4 regions of the Shewanella sp. Isolate7 genome follow, and region 1 is predicted to be linked to each of the others. Evidence: predicted binding sites of a transcription regulator. Region 1 holds the regulator's gene; each other region holds the start of a gene.

Evidence for each region. The regulator FliA, encoded in region 1, starts transcription of late flagellar genes. The targets are predictions, from matches to a motif close to CTAAAGNTNNNNNNNNNNNNGCCGATA.
Region 2: flgM (flagellar biosynthesis anti-sigma factor FlgM) is a predicted target of FliA. The motif match lies at 2,774-2,800, and genes of this name have one in related genera.
Region 3: pomA (flagellar motor protein PomA) is a predicted target of FliA. The motif match lies at 2,883-2,909, and genes of this name have one in related genera.
Region 4: L1D47_RS08200 (DUF5610 domain-containing protein) is a predicted target of FliA. The motif match lies at 2,214-2,240, and genes of this name have one in related genera.

What each region holds. Positions count from the first base shown of each region.
Region 1 covers NZ_JAKEVJ010000048.1:13,892-18,480, reverse strand. The annotation lists gene flhA (flagellar biosynthesis protein FlhA) at 1-232, shown strand, start outside; gene flhF (flagellar biosynthesis protein FlhF) at 244-1,638, shown strand; gene L1D47_RS13295 (MinD/ParA family protein) at 1,643-2,524, shown strand; gene L1D47_RS13290 (RNA polymerase sigma factor FliA) at 2,517-3,236, shown strand; gene cheY (chemotaxis response regulator CheY) at 3,279-3,662, shown strand; gene L1D47_RS13280 (protein phosphatase CheZ) at 3,676-4,413, shown strand; gene L1D47_RS13275 (chemotaxis protein CheA) at 4,429-4,589, shown strand, end outside.
Region 2 covers NZ_JAKEVJ010000069.1:2,036-6,624, forward strand. The annotation lists gene L1D47_RS15955 (flagellar assembly protein FlgT) at 1-226, opposite strand, end outside; gene L1D47_RS15960 (FlgO family outer membrane protein) at 699-1,202, shown strand; gene L1D47_RS15965 (LPP20 family lipoprotein) at 1,199-1,645, shown strand; gene L1D47_RS15970 (flagellar protein FlgN) at 1,980-2,405, opposite strand; gene flgM (flagellar biosynthesis anti-sigma factor FlgM) at 2,412-2,732, opposite strand; gene flgA (flagellar basal body P-ring formation chaperone FlgA) at 2,853-3,560, opposite strand; gene L1D47_RS15985 (chemotaxis protein CheV) at 3,771-4,589, shown strand, end outside.
Region 3 covers NZ_JAKEVJ010000055.1:2,296-6,884, reverse strand. The annotation lists gene dxs (1-deoxy-D-xylulose-5-phosphate synthase) at 1-1,609, opposite strand, end outside; gene ispA ((2E,6E)-farnesyl diphosphate synthase) at 1,632-2,513, opposite strand; gene xseB (exodeoxyribonuclease VII small subunit) at 2,514-2,753, opposite strand; gene pomA (flagellar motor protein PomA) at 3,149-3,916, shown strand; gene L1D47_RS14160 (flagellar motor protein MotB) at 3,921-4,589, shown strand, end outside.
Region 4 covers NZ_JAKEVJ010000025.1:53,772-58,360, forward strand. The annotation lists gene L1D47_RS08190 (glutathione S-transferase N-terminal domain-containing protein) at 1-372, opposite strand, end outside; gene L1D47_RS08195 (ferredoxin--NADP reductase) at 383-1,123, opposite strand; gene L1D47_RS08200 (DUF5610 domain-containing protein) at 1,590-2,171, opposite strand; gene L1D47_RS08205 (phosphoglycerate mutase family protein) at 2,325-2,861, shown strand; gene L1D47_RS21240 (hypothetical protein) at 2,975-3,184, shown strand; gene L1D47_RS08215 (hypothetical protein) at 3,216-3,473, opposite strand; gene L1D47_RS08220 (ABC transporter ATP-binding protein/permease) at 3,549-4,589, opposite strand, start outside.

The sequences.
Region 1 (4,589 bases):
CGAGGGGCCGAATATCGAACCTAGCCTTGCCGAGAGGATGCAAAAGTCGTTACTCGACGCATCCCAGCGTCAGGAGATGGTGGGTCAGCCAGCCATCCTACTGACTTCGGGTATGTTACGTTCGACGCTGTCGCGTTTTGTTAAACATACGATTCCAAATCTAAGGGTGATCTCTTACCAAGAGGTACCCGATGAGAAACAAATTCGCATCGTATCGGCGGTCGGCCAGTAGAGGGTATTTAAGTGAAAATTAAACGTTTTTTGGCGAAAGATATGCGCTCTGCATTGGCCCAGGTAAAAGAGACTTTAGGCTCGGATGCGGTGATCATGTCCAATAAAAAAGTCACCGGCGGCATAGAGATTGTGGCCGCGGTCGACTACGACGAGCCTAAGCCAAGCGTGGCCAAATCAAGCGATGCCGCGCCCCTGTCACCCAGCTTTCTAGACCTTGCCGAAGAGAAGGTGTCTATCGGTCGCCAACCCATCAAGGCAGAGTCAAAAAAACAACCATCACCCGTGGCCGATTCGCTGCAGGCCCTGCTTGAGCGTCAACAAAATCGCGTCAGTCAGCAGTTAAGTCAGTCAAATGAAGCACTCGAGATGCCCGCCTGGGCCCAAGGATTGAAGGCGCCTAAAGAGGAGGCCCCTGCAATCAGTCACCAGGAGAGCCCTGTTCTCAATCGTCCCAAGCGTGAAAAGAGCGGCGCGGCCAGCAGCGAGATTGAATCCATGCGTGAGGAGCTAGCCTCCCTGCGTAACCTGCTGACCCATCAGGTGACCTCACTGCTGACAGAGCAGAAGAGCCGCCTGGATCCTGTCGGTGCCATGTTAGAGAGCCGTCTGCTCGACGCCGAGTTTAGTCCTGAGGTTGCGGTTAAATTGTCGGCCTTGAGCGAACACTATGTGCCAGCGGATCTGGTAAAGGCGCTGCCGCGTAGCCTGGCGAACATGCTCGACAACCAGGGGGATGATATTGTCCGTCAGGGCGGAGTGGTTGCCTTTGTCGGTCCGACTGGTGTCGGCAAGACGACGAGTGTCGCAAAATTAGCCGCTCGATTCGCCGCGCAACATGGTTCAGATCAAGTTGCATTAATTACAACCGATCATTATCGCATTGGAGCCTATGAGCAGCTGGCAACCTATGGCAAAATAATGGGGTGTCCGGTCAAGCAAGCTCATGATCTCAATGAGTTGGAACAAATTCTTTATCAGTTCCGCAATCGCAAGCTAGTATTGATAGATACTGCGGGCATGGGACAAAGAGATGTGAGATTGTTCCAGCAACTTGATAATTTAACTGCAAATAGCAGATTACCTATTCGCAGTTATCTGGTACTGTCATCTACAAGTCAAAGAAGAGTGCTTGAAGATGCCGTCGCGCAGTTTACTCGGATTCCATTATCCGGTGCGATTTTGACCAAATTAGATGAATCGGTGGCCTTGGCGCCGGCATTGAGTGTGTTGATTCAAAGTGGATTACCCTTGAGTTATGTCACCGATGGCCAGCGAGTGCCAGAAGATATGCAAGTGGCCGACACCTTAGCCTTAGCCAACAAGGCCCTGTCGGTACTCGAAAAGAAAGTGCAACCAATACAGAATAACGAAAGGTCATATGAACAGGCCTACGCATTTGAGTAATATAATGAGTCGGGATCAAGCAAGCGGTTTACGTATGATGAATCAACCATATAACGAAAAAGTAAAAGTAATTGCCGTAACCGGTGGTAAAGGTGGCGTAGGTAAAACCAGCGTATCGATCAACACCGCCGTCTCCCTGGCCGAGAAGGGCAAGCGAGTGCTTGTGCTCGATGCCGACTTGGGTCTTGCCAACGTCGATGTCATGTTGGGCCTAAGGGCTGAGCGCAATCTGTCCCACGTATTATCCGGTGAGGCCGATCTTGACGAGATCATTGTTCGTGGTCCTAAGGGAATTGGTATTATTCCTGCCACTTCTGGTACCCAGGCCATGGTGGAGCTGACACCTGCGCAGCATGCCGGCCTAATCCGTGCCTTCAGTGAGATGAAGACCCAGTTTGATATCCTGGTCGTGGATACCGCTGCCGGTATCTCGGACATGGTGCTCAGCTTCTCTCGCGCCTCGCAAGATGTCTTGGTCGTGGTCTGTGATGAGCCGACCTCTATTACCGATGCCTATGCTTTAATTAAGATTCTGAGCCGCGAGCACGGCGTATTCAGATTTAAGATTGTGGCCAATATGGTCAGAAGTTTGCGAGAAGGGATGGAGTTGTTTGCTAAACTTAGCAAGGTAACCGACCGTTTTCTCGACGTGGCCCTGGAGCTGGTTGCGACTATCCCCTTCGATGAAAACCTTCGCAAGTCAGTTCGTAAACAAAAGCTGATCGTCGAGGCGTTTCCTAAGTCGCCGGCGTCGATTGCTTATCATGGTTTGGCTAATAAGATCATTAGCTGGCCAGTGCCACAACAGCCGGGCGGCCACCTAGAGTTCTTTGTGGAACGTTTGGTACAACGCCCAGAATATCAAGAGGATCGTACGAGTGAGTAAAGCCGCTGCGTATACTTGTTTAGATAACAAAGCTTCTATTGTCGAACAGTATGCACCGTTGGTTAAAAGGATTGCTCACCATTTACTTGCTCGTCTGCCCGCCTCGGTGCAATTGGATGATCTGTTACAAGCAGGTATGATGGGCCTGCTCGAAGCCTCGGCCAAGTTCGACGGCAGCAAGGGGGCTAAGTTTGAAACCTTTGCCGGAATACGCATTCGTGGCTCTATGCTCGACGAGATCCGCCGTGGCGACTGGGTACCCAGGTCGGTTCACCGCAATCAACGCCGCATAGCACAGGTGATTGACGAGCTAGAACAAGAACTTGGACGTGACGCAAAAGACAATGAAATTGCGGATCGACTTGATATGCCGCTCGATGAGTACCATCATATTCTTAATGATGTTTCAGTCGGGAAAGTAGTTGGAATTGAAGATCTTGGTGTATCGGTCGATGTAGTAAGACAGGAAGATGATCACCAGGACGACGCATTTGAATCTCTGGCAGAGACACAGTTTCATGAGGCCCTCGTGGAAGCGATTAAATTACTGCCAGAAAGAGATGGATTAGTTTTGTCGTTATATTATGACGAAGCATTAAATTTAAAAGAGATCGGTGCCGTACTTGATGTCAGCGAATCCCGAGTAAGCCAGATACACAGCCAGGCGATGCTCAGACTCAAAGCGAAACTCAAGCATTGGACCAAAATATAACGATTACATGAGCAATATAAAAACAGCTCCGCGGAGGAAACCTTGGACAAGAATATGAAGATTCTCGTTGTTGACGATTTCTCAACAATGAGACGCATCATCAAGAACTTGTTGAGAGACTTGGGTTTTAATAACACTCAGGAAGCAGATGACGGTTCGACAGCCTTGCCTATGTTGCAAAAAGGCGATTTTGATTTTGTCGTAACCGATTGGAATATGCCTGGGATGCAGGGTATCGACCTACTAAAGGCTATCCGTGCCGATGACAACCTGAAACACATTCCTGTGTTGATGGTGACTGCGGAAGCGAAAAGGGAACAGATCATCGCAGCGGCCCAGGCTGGTGTGAATGGCTATGTGGTGAAACCTTTTACTGCGGCGACATTGAAAGAGAAGTTAGACAAGATTTTCGAACGACTCGGTTAATCAAGGTTGAGCTATGCAGGCAGAAACTTCAGGGCTGATCAATTTAGCACAGGCCAAGCAACTTGTTGATCTACTCGAGGCTGGCCAACAAGAGCAGGCCGATGAGCTAATTCGCGACATCGCCAGCCCGATTCAGAAAGAGCTGTTTGACGAGGTGGGTCGCCTTACCCGTCAGCTTCACAGTGCGATAGTGGATTTTCAGGTGGACGGTCGCCTCGTGGAGCTGGCCAATAGCGAAATTCCCGATGCCAAAGAGCGCCTCAATTATGTCATCGACATGACGGAGCAGGCGGCAAACAAGACCATGGACGCCGTCGAAGAATCTCTGCCGCTTGCAGATGCGCTAACCGCAAACGTACAAGCCGTTAAGCCTTCTTGGGATCGTCTGATGAGACGCGATATTCAGCTGCACGAATTTAAGGCGCTATGCCATGACGTTCAGCAGTTTATCGAGCGTAGCGAGTCCGATTCCAACCGTTTGAAAGAGTTACTCAATAACATATTGCTGGCCCAGGACTTCCAAGATCTGACCGGGCAGATGATCCGCCGGGTGATCGAGCTGGTACGAGAGGTGGAGAGTAACCTGGTCTCCATGTTGACCGTATTTGGCGAGCAGCCCGCAACGGATAAACCCCAAGCATCAGAGAAGTGCGTCGAAGCTGAAGGTCCTATTATGAACGCTGATCAGCGTGATGATGTCGTGACAGGGCAAGATGAAGTCGATGACTTGCTGTCGAGTCTAGGTTTCTAAGTAGGAGTCATATGAATGTCCTTTGATGTTGATGAAGAGATACTGCAGGACTTTTTGATTGAAGCGGGTGAGATCCTTGAGCTTCTCTCTGAACAGCTGGTGGCGTTAGAGAATAACCCCGACGACACCGAACTACTCAATGCCATCTTCCGTGGATTCCACACAGTTAAAGGTGG
Region 2 (4,589 bases), on a different contig from region 1:
AAAACTGGGCCTGTGTCAGCTTGCCGTTCTGGGTATGCTGCACGCTGGTAAACTGGCCGCCCGATTGTAGGGTGACATAGCTTAGGGCCTGCGCGATGGCATCTTCTCTCGCCTGAGTGATATTGCCGTTGATGATCTTGGCTTCGCCTTGGGCCTCGAGCCACTGAGCCATTACCTGAGTGTTAAAGGCGGCGAGTAACAGCAATAGTAATTGAATTCGTTTCATCGTATCTGTCTCGACTGAGCTGGTTTACCTGGCGCGTAGGCGGTGCCAAAATGCTGACAGTTTTGCGCTCATTTTAAGGTTTCCATTAAGTAAATAAGCTCAAAGCAATATCTGTGCCCGAGTTGGTTCATCCCAGGTAAAATGCCTGAAGGGTATGAGATGAGAGCCTATTTTCCTGATGACTTTGCCAAGTTAGCGCGTTAAGCGTGAGAGCAAGTGTAAAATGAGTAGGGCTAAGTTTATGGCATATAAATTGCTGCGATATTGCCAATAGGTTTGGCTGGCCACAAATATGGCGCAGCCGAGTTGCTATATTGGCCTAGGTCAATATCGAAAACCATGGGACATCATGATGCGAAACGCTTTGATAATATCTTCCCTGTTGCTGTTGGGGGCCTGCGCGGCAAATGAGCCTGCCACGCCAAGCTTGCAGAGCGGCAATAGTTTGCCTGCTAGCTCGTCGGTGATACACGTGACTCAACAGCTGGCAAATGAGTTGGTGCGCCAAAACGATCAGTTGACGCCTAAGCAGCCTTTGCTGGTGGCGACGCCTGTCTTGCTGGACAATCTTAAGTCGACTAACGCCTTGGGGCTGCAGATACAACAGGGACTGATCGCGGCCATGCATGATCATCAGTTTAATCTGGTGGATCTCAATGTGGGCGAGAACGTTAGGGTGACGGGCCAAGGCGAATTGCTGCTGACGCGGGACTGGCGCCAACTGCCCGCGGATCTGCCGGTTGAACATGTGCTGGTATCGACCATGAGTCTGAAGCCCGATGGGGTGGTGGTAAATAGCCGCATCGTTAATGTTACTAATAATCGTGTGGTGTCTGTGGCAGGGGCAAGCGTCAGCCAGGCCGAGTTGTCTGACTACCTTAGCCTGTCTGAGAAGGTGGTCGCCCATGACGGTAAGCTGATCCGTTATAACAGTCAGGGTCAGGCAGATGTACAGATTAAGGGAGTCAAGCAATGAGATATTTAATTGTGGTGTTGCTGATTGTCCTGGGTGGCTGTGCGTCTCAAGACAGATACATTCAATGGGAAACCCAGGCGCCAGAGAGTTTTCCTAAATTAACGGCTATCGGCTATGCGCCGCTGGCGACTCAGCCGGCCAAAGAGGCGTCGCAGCGAGTGTTGATGGCGATGCAGGCATCGAAAATCGCCGCCTATCGTGAGCTGGCAGAGCAGGTTTATGGCCAGCAGCTATCGGCATCCAGCAGTGTGAAGGATTGGATGCTGTCCGATGACAGCATTCAGGCATCGGTGAGCGGGGTGATCCGCGGTGCGAAAGTGGTAAAGAGCTATCCGGTTGGAGAGCATTATGTGACCGAGCTGGAGCTAGACTTCCAGCAGGTATGGGCCTTATACCAACAGCAGAATCGACCGCAGACGGTGAAGGAAGTGACCTATTTCTAGGGCCTGTTGATCTTTGCCGTTTGTTTTTGCAGCAGTTTGAAGGTGATTTATACAAGGCAGAGCCTGTGTCGTGTAGCCTTCTACACAAACTGGCGATAACGCCGTAGAAATGGCCTACAAATGCTGCCCAACGGGTTCATCTAAACGCGCGCTGCACTTTGTTGTTCGCCATTCACATAGAGTAACTATGCTTCATGGCTCTCGCCTCGCGCAAAACGCGTTTAGATTGAACAAAAATTAAACTTGAAAGATCAACAGGCCCTAGTCGCCAGCAATAAGAAAAGCCTCTGTTAAAGAGGCTTTTTTATGTCTAAAGATTGCTTTTAAGGGATGGCTAGGCTTTTAGATTATTGCCAAGCGTCGAGATAGTCGAGGTCTTGCCCTTGCCGTCATAGGTGAGGCTATTGGCGTTACGACTGGCCTGAAGGGCCTGGGAGAAACGATTGACGCTGGCCATGCTGTGTTCGATAAGCGCGGCATTTTGCTCGTTAAGCTGTTTACACTCCGCTAATGCTTGCTTGGCGTTGTCGACTTGGGCAATAAGCTGGGGCTCCTGAGTGAGCCTAGGGAGTTCAGGATGCGCAGCTAATTCGGTATCACCTAGTTTGATCTCATTTAACAACTGGGCCTTTTCACTGGCGAGACGCAGCAACTGATCCGCATCTTGTGCGATCAGCGCATCCTTCTCTGCCGTGATGGTCTGCTTTAAGCTGTCCAGTAACTTGTGTTGATTGGCGATGATATCGATTATCTGCGTCATAACGAATTAGTTAAGATCCTGAAGTTCCTTCTCAAACTGCGCGATATTAGTGGCGAGTTTGTCGGCATCTATCTTATAGCGTCCCTCGGCAATCGCGGCCTTAATCTGTTCGACCTTCTTGATATCGATTTCAGGAATGTCATTTAACTTGGCCTGGGCACTTTGCAGTTGCTGTGCCTGAGAGGTGATAGAGACTGAGTCGCTCTTCACCGTCTGTGATGGAGCGTTAGTGGCAGCAGTCGCACCTTTGTGCTGCGAGGCTTTTGCGCTGGCATTGCCAACCCGGTTGTTAGTGTTTGTATTTACGTGCTTAATATCTATAGGCATTGTGGGGTCCAACTTACATAAATGAGATCAACATACTTGTCTATCGGCACTCATGGTCAAAGCTTTAGGATAAAGTTTCAAAAAACAGTATAAATTTTTGCGCGTCAAAGGTCATCAGGATCACATCCTGACTTCCACCTCGCCAATGCCTGTCACGTGTGCATCAACTGTCTTGTTAGAGCGGCTATTGCGCACCCGTATCTTATCGCCAAGGTTACCATCTTTTAACGCTTCACCGTTGGTTTTTATCTCGAAATTATCGGATCGTGCATAGATGGCAACGATATCTCCCTTGCAGACAAAGCAGAGGTTACCGGCAAACAAAGGCTGATTGGCTGGGATTCTTCGCTTCACCCGGGTGCCAGTCACCGCCGCTGGGTCATCAAATTGCTGGCCCCTGAGTTGGTTCTGCTCGATATAGTCGAGGCGAATTTGATCCGGCTCGATGATATCGCCGGGCCCCAAGGTCTGATTGGCGACCACCACAGGGAAGAGCACCTCGACACGAACCGAAATATAGATCTGCCAGGGGTAGTCGAGATCTGGGCTATCACAGCTGATCTTGACCGTGTTGTTTTTACTGATGGCTCGGTCGCTGGCGATTTCCGCCTTAGGCTCACCCAAACAGGCGGGGGGCTTTAACCGGGTATCCAGGCTTTGGGGGGTAATAATGACCTTGGCGTCCTGGGGTAAGATAATTTTTTCCTGTACTACCTCTGTAGCTAATCGCGCTATGGTCGATACAGAGGGGACACTGGTCGTCTCCGCCGCCTTTAAGGGCAGAGAGATGAGTAACAAAAACAGAAAATATGCAAAATTTACTTTCATAATGAATTGACTAGCTTGATTAGCCAGATTACACCTATACTTCGTTTGAAGCGCCAAGGCTTTGCCATTTTTTTGTGAGAAATGAGTGTCATAAATTTGACAAAGTAAAGGTCTGGTTGTCATATAACTAGATAAAGCAATTAGTATGCCTATACTCATATTTATCATGGGAACGGCTTCGCATTCACCCGACAACAGGGCAAAGGCATTATGTCGAGTATTCTTGAATCAGTTAACAAACGCACCCAACTCGTAGGACAAAACCGCTTAGAACTATTGCTGTTTAAATTAAACGGGCGGCAAAGGTTTGGTATTAACGTATTTAAGGTGAAAGAGGTGCTGCAGTGCCCGCCGCTGACCGGTCTGCCTAAGCTCAACCCTTTTGTGAGAGGCGTGGCCCATATTCGCGGCCAGACGATTTCGGTGATCGACCTCAGCGCGGCTACCGGTGGTAGACCGATTGAAGATACCGAAGGTTGTTTCATTATCATCTCAGAGTACAACCGCAGTGTGCAGGGCTTCCTAGTTAAGTCGGTCGAGCGCATCATCAACATGAATTGGGAAGCCATCATGCCGCCGCCGCAAGGGGCGGGCCGTTACTCTTACCTGACCGCCGTGACCGAGATTGAAGGCGAGCTGGTGGAGATTCTCGATGTTGAGAAGATCCTCGATGAGATCTCGCCGGTTAAGACCCAGATCAGTCAGGAGGTCGACGAGCAGCTGACCATCGACAGGGAGCGTCATTATCACATCATGGTGATCGACGACTCGGCCGTGGCGCGCAAGCAGATCATTCGTGCCCTCGAATCATTGAGTCTGCAGATCGATACCGCTAAAGATGGTCGTGAGGCGTTAGAGAAACTGGTGACAGTCGCTGCCGAGATGGATAACGTGGCCCATGAGATCCCTCTGATCATTTCTGATATCGAGATGCCAGAAATGGATGGCTATACCCTGACGGCAGAGATCCGCGACAACCCGAAATTGAAAGACATTAAGGTGGTGTTACATACCTCGCTTAGCGGCGTA
Region 3 (4,589 bases), on a different contig from region 1:
TAACGAAGCGCATGTCGGCCAGGGTGGCATCGAGTGCCTCGGCTGCCTGACTCGCTGCGGCGAGCGTGGTACCGAAGTTAAGGATGGCAATCTTCTTGCCTTCATGCTTGATGAGGCCCTTGCCTATCTCATAGGCGGTCATGGTTTCTACCTGAGGCTCGCCGGTGGCGCTGCCACGTGGGTAACGGATCGCCGTCGGTCCCTCGTTGTAGCAGTAACCTGTGTAGAGCATCTGGCGACACTCGTTCTCATCCGATGGCGCCATGATCACCATATTGGGAATGGCGCGCATATAGCTGAGATCGAAGGCGCCCTGGTGGGTCGGGCCGTCTGGACCGACGATGCCGCCACGGTCGATGGCGAAGATCACCGGCAGTTTCTGCAACGCCACGTCGTGGATCAGCTGATCATAGCCGCGCTGCAGGAAGGTAGAGTAGATCGCCAGTACCGGCTTATAACCCTCACAGGCAAAGCCTGCCGCGAGTGTCACCGCATGTTGTTCGGCGATGGCCGCATCGAAATACTGTTTCGGGAAGCGCTGTGAGAACTCTACCATGCCTGAACCTTCACGCATGGCCGGGGTGATCCCGAGCACCTTCTCATCCTTCTCTGCCATGTCACATAGCCAGCGACCGAACACCTGAGAGAAGGTGGGGTTAGCCGGTTTGGCGGCGGGCTTGGCGAAGGTCGATGGATCGAACTTAGGCACGGCGTGCCAGCCGATGGGGTCTTTCTCCGCCGGCTCATAACCGCGTCCCTTCTTGGTCATGATGTGCAATATCTGCGGGCCAGAGAGGTTACGCATGTTGCGCAGGGTCTCGACCAGTGCATCCACATCGTGGCCATCGATAGGGCCGATATAGTTAAAGCCCAGCTCCTCAAACATGGTGCCGGGGACGACCATGCCTTTGAGATGCTCCTCGGTGCGCTTGGCCATCTCTTTGATGACAGGCATCCCCTTGAGCACCTTCTTGCTGTTCTCGCGGATCGTAGTGTAGAGACGACCGGACATCAGCTGTGCCAGGTGATTGTTCAGCGCGCCGACGTTCTCGGAGATCGACATCTCGTTGTCATTGAGCACCACTAACATGTCGTTATGCAGATCGCCGGCGTGGTTCATGGCTTCAAATACCATGCCGCCTGTCATGGCGCCATCGCCGATAACGGCCACCACCTTGCGTCCCGCCTGTTCCTTCTCGGCGGCAACGGCCATGGCCAGCGCCGCACTGACGGAGGTGCCAGAGTGGCCGACGCTGAAGGTGTCATACTCGCTCTCTTCGCGCCAAGGGAAGGGGTGAATACCGCCTTTCTGACGTATGGTCGGCATCTTGTCCCGGCGACCCGTAAGGATCTTATGGGGGTAGGCCTGGTGGCCCACGTCCCAGATCAAGCGATCGAATGGCGTGTTGTAGACATAGTGCAGGGCAACCGTCAGCTCGACCGTGCCCAGGCCAGAGGCAAAGTGGCCACTGGAGATGCCTACCGACTGTAGGAGATAACTTCTGAGTTCGTCAGCAAGTTTTGGTAGTACACCCTGGGGAAGCTGTCTTAATTCATCTGGGGTGTCGGCCTGTGCCAGCACAGGGTATTTCGTAATATCCAAACTCATAGCGAGATTCTTTGGCTCTTTATTATACTCTTCGCTCTATGATGAAACGGGCGAATTCGGCAATTAACTGGCTATTGTATGGTAATTTAGCCAGCGCTGATAGGGCGTCTTCGATCAAACTTTTCGCGGTCGCTTGGGCCCCGGATAAACCGAGTAGTTTCGGATAGGTACTCTTGTTCGATTCACAGTCAGAGCCCTGGGGTTTCCCCAGCTCTTCGGTGCTGGCGATAATGTCCAGCACGTCGTCTTGTACCTGGAAGGCGAGACCGATGGCTTCGGCAAAGGTTATCAGATGGCTTGCCTGCTCATCTGTGACCTCGGCAGCAATGATAGGTAATTCCACTGCACAGCGGATCAAGGCGCCGGTTTTTAATCTGTGTAACCGCTTTAGGGTCTCGAGATCTATCTGTTTGTCGGTGGCGTTAAGGTCCATCGCCTGACCACCGCACATGCCGCCGTAACCAGATGCCTTAGCAAGGGCACGCACCATGGCCAGTTGTTGATTGGCGGTCAGCTCGCTGCCTTCCTGACTGATGATCTCGAAGGCCAAGGTCTGCAGGGCATCGCCGGCCAGTATGGCGGTCGCCTCGTCGAAGGCGATATGCACGGTTGGCTGGCCGCGGCGCAGGGCATCGTCGTCCATGGCCGGTAGATCGTCATGGATCAGCGAGTAGGCATGGATACACTCGATGGCGGCTGCGCAGGCATCTAGCCTTTCAAGGGGCACACCCAGCATCTCACCGACGGCATAGACCAGAAAGGGGCGAATACGCTTGCCGCCAATCAGGGCGCCGTGTGTCATGGCGGCCTTGAGTTGTGGCTCGGTATCGTCTTGTGCATTGATAAAATGGCGCAGCTGGCCGTCGACGCGCTGCTGGTATCGCGTTATCGCTTCATTTAGCAATTATTCGCCCTCTGGCAGATAGGGTTGCAAGCTGGGTTGATCTTGTTCCTGGGTCAAGATAGAGACTTTCTGTTGGGCCTGTTCGAGTTTGCCTTGGCTGTTTCTGACCAGATTGATGCCGCGCTCAAATTGTTTGAGGGCGTCATCCAGAGAGACATCGCCCTGTTCCAGGCTGGTGACGATGTTTTCTAATTCTGTGAGTGACTCTTCGAAGGTCAGGTTTTCAGGTTTTTTGGCCACGGTGATTTTCCCAAGAATTTAGCGACAGACAAAGTATCTCAGTCAACCCTAGGGGTCAAATTGCGCTGTCGTATATTTGTGCAATAGCACGCTTTAAGGAGGTTTTTTTATAAAAAATTGAATTTGTAGCTAAACTTGCGTGTAAGCTGTCCGATAATTGAATTAGAACAATACTCAATTTTGTCAGATATTATATCGTAAACTCCTGTCCGCGGTTAGGCGAAATACCGTCTAATTGACGACTTTTGTGTCGTCGCTCAGGGGCGAGGAGATGCCTTTCATTGCAAGAATGAGTAGAGTAGAGACCTGTCTCGAGATGATTATGGTGTTGACTGAGAGCTTGATCCCTAGGTCAAGGTATTAGCAACGGCCGATACTGTATATGAGGAAGAGTTGTGGATTTAGCGACCCTGATAGGCCTGATTGGTGCATTTGGTTTTATTATCGGAGCTATGGTCAGCAGTGGTGGTATCGCCATCTTTGTTGATGTGCCCTCTGTGCTTATCGTAATGATAGGCTCTTTGTTTGTGGTGATGATGAAATTTAACCTCAAGCAGTTCCTCGGTGCGGTCAAGATCGCCGCCAAAGCCTTCATGTTCAAGATAGATAAGCCCGACGAGTTGATCGAGCAATCGGTCACCATGGCCGATGCGGCGCGTAAGGGGGGCTTTCTGGCGCTGGAAGAGGCGGAGATCAGCAACAGCTTCATGCAGAAAGCGGTCGATATGTTGGTGGACGGCCATGACGGTGATGTGGTGCGCGAAGCCCTAGAGAAAGATATCGCCCTGACCGAAGAGCGCCACAAGACCGGCATCAGCATCTTCAAGGCGCTGGGTGATGTAGCCCCCGCCATGGGGATGATAGGTACCCTGATTGGTCTGGTGGCCATGTTGTCGAACATGGACGACCCTAAATCTATCGGCCCGGCGATGGCGGTGGCCTTGTTAACCACTCTCTATGGCGCCATTATTGCCAACATGATCGCCTTGCCGATCGCCGATAAACTCTCGCTACGCATGGGGGAGGAGATGCTCAATCGCAACCTGATCATGGATGCGGTGCTCGCCATTCAAGACGGACAAAACCCTAGGGTCATCGAGGGTTTCTTAAAGAATTATCTCTCGGAGAAACTGCGGAATATAGACACGACGGACGGGGAATAGCCAGATGGCTAAGAAGGTCAAATGCGATTGTCCGCCCGCCGGGGCGCCCATGTGGTTGGCAACCTTTGCCGACCTCATGTCGCTATTGATGTGTTTCTTCGTGCTGCTGCTGGCCTTCTCCGAGATGGACGTGATGAAGTTCAAGCAGATCGCCGGTTCGATGAAGTATGCCTTCGGTGTACAAAATAAGGTTGAAGTCAAAGATATCCCCAAGGGCACCTCGGTGATCGCCCTGGAGTTTCGTCCGGGTAAACCCGAGCCTACACCCATTGAGATCATCAATCAGCAGACCAATGAGATGACTGAGCCCACCATCGAGGTGCAGGCCGGTGACGACGATAGCGCCGGCGGCGTGCAGCAGCAACGCGGCGAACAGCGTGGCGGTGAGGCTTCCTCTACCGCGCAGGAAGAGGCGGATGCTGAGGCTCAGGCCAAGCAGGAGAAACAGGATGCGGCGTCTCAGGATCAGATTAACGATCAGGTGAAGAAGATGGCTCAGGAGCTCAACAAGGAGATCATCGATGGCGCGATTGAGATCGAGTCTCTGGGGCAGCAGATCATCATTCGCATCCGTGAAAAGGGCGCTTTCTCATCCGGTTCTGGCTTCCTACAGCCTAGGTTTAAGCCGGTGATCCGCCGCGTAGGGGAGCTATTAAAGGATGTGCCGGGGATC
Region 4 (4,589 bases), on a different contig from region 1:
CGTCCAGAACGGGCTACGCAATCCTTCATCGTCCCGCATCTGCTCCTGCCTTAATGCCACCGCACTGTCGAGCAACCCCTTGATCAGGGAGTATTGAGTCTCGCCATACCAAGAATCACCAGGCTGACCAAACAGCTCACCACCACAATATTCATGGTCTAGGTAGCGCAGGATCACCTCGCTGTCATACAAGGCGCCGCCATCGTTTAACAACAAACAGGGGATCTTGGCCAGGGGGTTGGCATCTAGCAGTAGCTCGGTATTGTCCAATGGGTTCACCGCTACCGGCTCGATCCCCCTGATGGCAAACTGTGCGATGACGACACGCACGGTTCTTGCGTAGGGTGATGCGTCAGAAAACAGTAATTGCATCTCGCTTCCTCTACCAATATTTCTCGACGGTGATCTGTCCTGGCGCGCGGCGAAGATTTTTAGCTAGGCCACGGGACTGTAACAGGGTATTGAGTTCTTTTATCATCTCGGGATGACCACAGATCATCACCTGTGAATCTTGTGCGCTTAGGCTGAGGCCAACCTGCTGCTCTATCACGCCGCTCTCTACCCCTTGGGTGATGCGGCAACTCAGCGCCCCTTCCACCGGCTCTCGGGTCACTGAAGTGACCAAGGTAAACTGCTCAGGGTATTGCGCCTCGAACGATTTAAGCTCCTGAAAATAGGCGAGATCGTCTTGATACCTCACCCCATATACTAAGATCACCCGCTCAAACCTCTGCCAGGGCTCGGCGGTTCTCATCATGGAGATAAAGGGGCCCACAGCTGTGCCCGTGGCAAAAAACCACAGATGTTTGCCCTGCTCAGGGAGCTCATCCAGCGTCATGAAACCCGCCGCCTTGGTAGAGATATCGACGCTATCCCCCGGCCCTAAGGCCTGGAGCTTAGGCGAAAGCAGCCCGTCGTCAACACTCACTGCCAGCACCTCGAGCAGCGGCGCATCGGGCGCATTGACCAAAGAATAGGCCCGGGCGACACGTTTATCGTCGATATGCAACGACAACTTGATAAATTGCCCAGCAATAAACTCGCCGATATCCGCCGACAGCTTCAAGGTAAATAACTGATCGCTCCAGTCAATCCGCTCTACAACCTTTGCCTCTCCCCACATATCGCCACCTCTGCTGGCATCAATCGACACTGATACTCCCATGATTCATAGATTTTCTATCCGAGTCAAGACAACAAAAAAACCCTTATATGAAGGGGTTTATCCTAGGGCTTGTTGATCTTTCAAGTTTAATTTTTGTTCAATCTAAACGCGTTTTGCGCGAGGCGAGAGCCATGAAGCATAGTTACTCTATGTGAATGGCGAACAACAAAGAAATCGTCTGGAACGATTTCTAACAGCGTCGCTGACCGCCTGCGGTGAAAGGCAGGAAGCCTTTCATAAAGTGCAGCGCGCGTTTAGATGAACCCGTTGGGCAGCGTTTGTAGGCCATTTCTACGGTGTTATCGCCAGTTTGTGTAGAAGACTACACGACACAGGCTCTGCCTTGTATAAATCACCTTCAAACTGCTGCAAAAACAAACGGCAAAGATCAACAGGCCCTAGACAAATGGTATCGAAAGAGACGCTATTCTTGCTCAGGCTCCTGATTGAAACTGTCTCTGAATGCCTGCAGCCCTTCCTGTACCAGGCCGTAGGTCTTGTCGACCCCAGCCTCAATGTCCCCTTCAAGCACCTTGAGCCCAGAGAGGATATCTTTGGCCTCATCGAAACCTTGGTCTATCGCCCCGCTGATAATGTCCATGAAGGAGCTCAACTGTTCATCGAACGACATGCCACTGTTTTGCTCCTGGTGTATGGCAAAAAACTGAGTGGCAAAGCTGACGATGCGCTCGGCCGTCGCCTCTGGCGAGGTATCGACCCCTTGAGCCACAGCCGTCTCAATGGCGTGCTCCCCCATAGTGGGCGCCAGCTCCTCATTGATCGCCTCGATTGCCGCCTTGTAGAGCAGCTGCATGGGCTCATTGCCTGCGCTCAGGTTCACATCTTGCTGCGCTTCCAGGATCGCCGTATTCATCAACTGTTTACTGGCCGCCAGGGCCGTCTTGTTCTTAGCCACTTCGGAGACTTGCTGACCATGGTTAGTCGTCGAATCTGTCTTGTTATGCGCCGCCGCAGATACGGCTCCGCCGTGATTTTGAATCTCCATAATCGCCTCACTCACCAAATTAAATTAACCCTCAGCTTTAATTATCGTCCATTTTATAAACAACTTTAGCCCTAAGGCTCAATTAATCTGTCATCGGCATACTCAGCGAAATAGGATATGCTAGCCAACTCATTAAGACAGATAGGGATGCTTATGTTACGACTCATCAGCTTTGGGCTTCTGGCCCTATTAGGTTACCTGCCTATAGCCCAGGCCAATGCGGCGATTACCAGTAAGACTGTGATTCTGGTACGTCATGGGGAAAAGGCCACTCAAGGTCGCGACCCTAGCCTGAATGACGCGGGCAAGTTAAGGGCACAAGCCTTGGTAGAGAGCCTGGCCGATACCCCACTCACCCTGGCCATATCGACACAATTTAAGCGCACTCAGGAAACTTTGGCGCCGCTTATCGCCGCGAAAGGGATTCCACTGATCGTTATCGACGCGGGCAGGGAGATGGACAAGCATATAGCGGCTATCGTCGATAGCGTCATGGCGCAGGAAGGCAATGTGGTCATTGCGGGGCATTCCAATACCGTACCACTGATCATCAAGGCACTGAGAGGACCAGAGATACCTCAATTGGGAGAGGATGAATATGACAATTTATTTATCCTTTCCCTGCACCAAGATGGCCCAAGTAGTCTGATAAAAACCCAATATGGTGCAAGTTCAAGCAATACCCAATAAGGATTAGACATTAGTCTAGATAGCGCTAGCTTTATAGACTAAACTTGATTACATTAGTGATATATGGATTAGCAGCAGGTGCTGGCAACAAGCCCAGCCATGGAGAGTCACAGGTGAGTAATTCGTTTTTTGGAGCGGGAAATAAAAGTAAACCCTTGTCGGTTAGCTGTCAAAACTGCAACCGATTAACGGTTATCGAAGGTGAGACTATCTGCTTCAAGGGTGGAGAGATCATTAGGCTTACGCCTTATGAACCGCAAAATAGCAAACTCAGCCTCCTATGCGACGGCTGGAGACCGGTCAATACCTCAAAGTCAGCCTAATCTTTCTACCTGCCACTCTGGCAGTAACCCCCTATAACATCCCCGCATAGTCATTCGCGCAGTGTTTTACCTCGCGAGTCAGCCCCTCGATCACGGTCGAGGCTGGTATCATAGACAGGGTCAGGCCCCGAGTCGTGACCCTCAAATAGGAGCTAAGTTGGGCATAGACGGTTACCAACTCCTCCTGTTCCAGCCCCCGCTCTTTCAAGGTCGCCATGATGGCTAGCCAATCGGTATCCACAACCCGCGCCTGACCTTCGATACTTGCATGTATAGGGATATTTTTCATGGGACCGCCTCCACAGGTTTGTTATTGACAAATATTATGCAAATCAAACCTGAACGAATACTTAATCCCCTACAATTAATGTTGATTTTGTACCGTCCACAGCTTCTTGTAGAGACCATTGGCTGCCAGCAGGCTCTGATGATCGCCGCGCTCGACGATCTTCCCCTGACTCAGAACCAAGATCTGGTCGGCATCCACGACCGTCGACAGCCTGTGGGCGATCACCAGACTGGTATGCCCCTTGGCCATCTCCTTGAGGGCATTGAGGATCGCCTGCTCCGAATGACTATCTAGAGACGAGGTCGCCTCGTCGAACACCAATAGGGGGGAGCCCTTAAGAATCGCCCTGGCGATCGCCACCCTCTGCTTCTCGCCACCGGATAGCTTTAGCCCGCGCTCGCCCACCTTGGTATACCAACCCTCGCTGAGTTGTGAGACAAAATGAGACAGGTGGGCCAGTTCTATCGCCTCCTTCACTTGCTCGTCGCTGGCCCCCGGCAGACCATAACGAATATTCTCCAGCAAGGAGTCGTTAAACAACACGGTATCTTGCGGCACTATGGCGATGGCGCTACGCAGTGCGTGTTGGGTCAGCGCCTTAGTATCATGCCCATCTATGGTGATAACCCCCTGCTGCGCCTCATAGAAGCGAAACAGCAGCTTCACTATGGTGGATTTACCCGCGCCGCTATCCCCCACAATCGCCACCTTATGCCCGGCAGGGATCTCGAAACTCACATCGGACAAGATAGGCCTATCACCGTAACGAAAACTGACTCCCTCAAACCTAAGGCTCCCCAGCGTGATCTGGGGCGACTTAGCGTCGGGCGCATCCTCAATCTTTGGCACTCTATCTAGCAGACTAAACATGCGCTCGATATTAGCCAGCGCGCCGCGGATCTCGCGATAGACAAAGCCTAAAAAATTCAGCGGCATAAACAGCTGCATCATGAAGGCGTTGATCAGCACGAAGTCACCTATGGTCATGGCTCCCTGGCTGACCTGACTCGCGGCCAATGCCAACATCAGCGTCATCGCCAGCGAGATGATCAGCGCCTGACCGGCATTGAGGGCAAACAGAGAGAGTCGATTCTTACGCTTGGCCACCTCCCATCG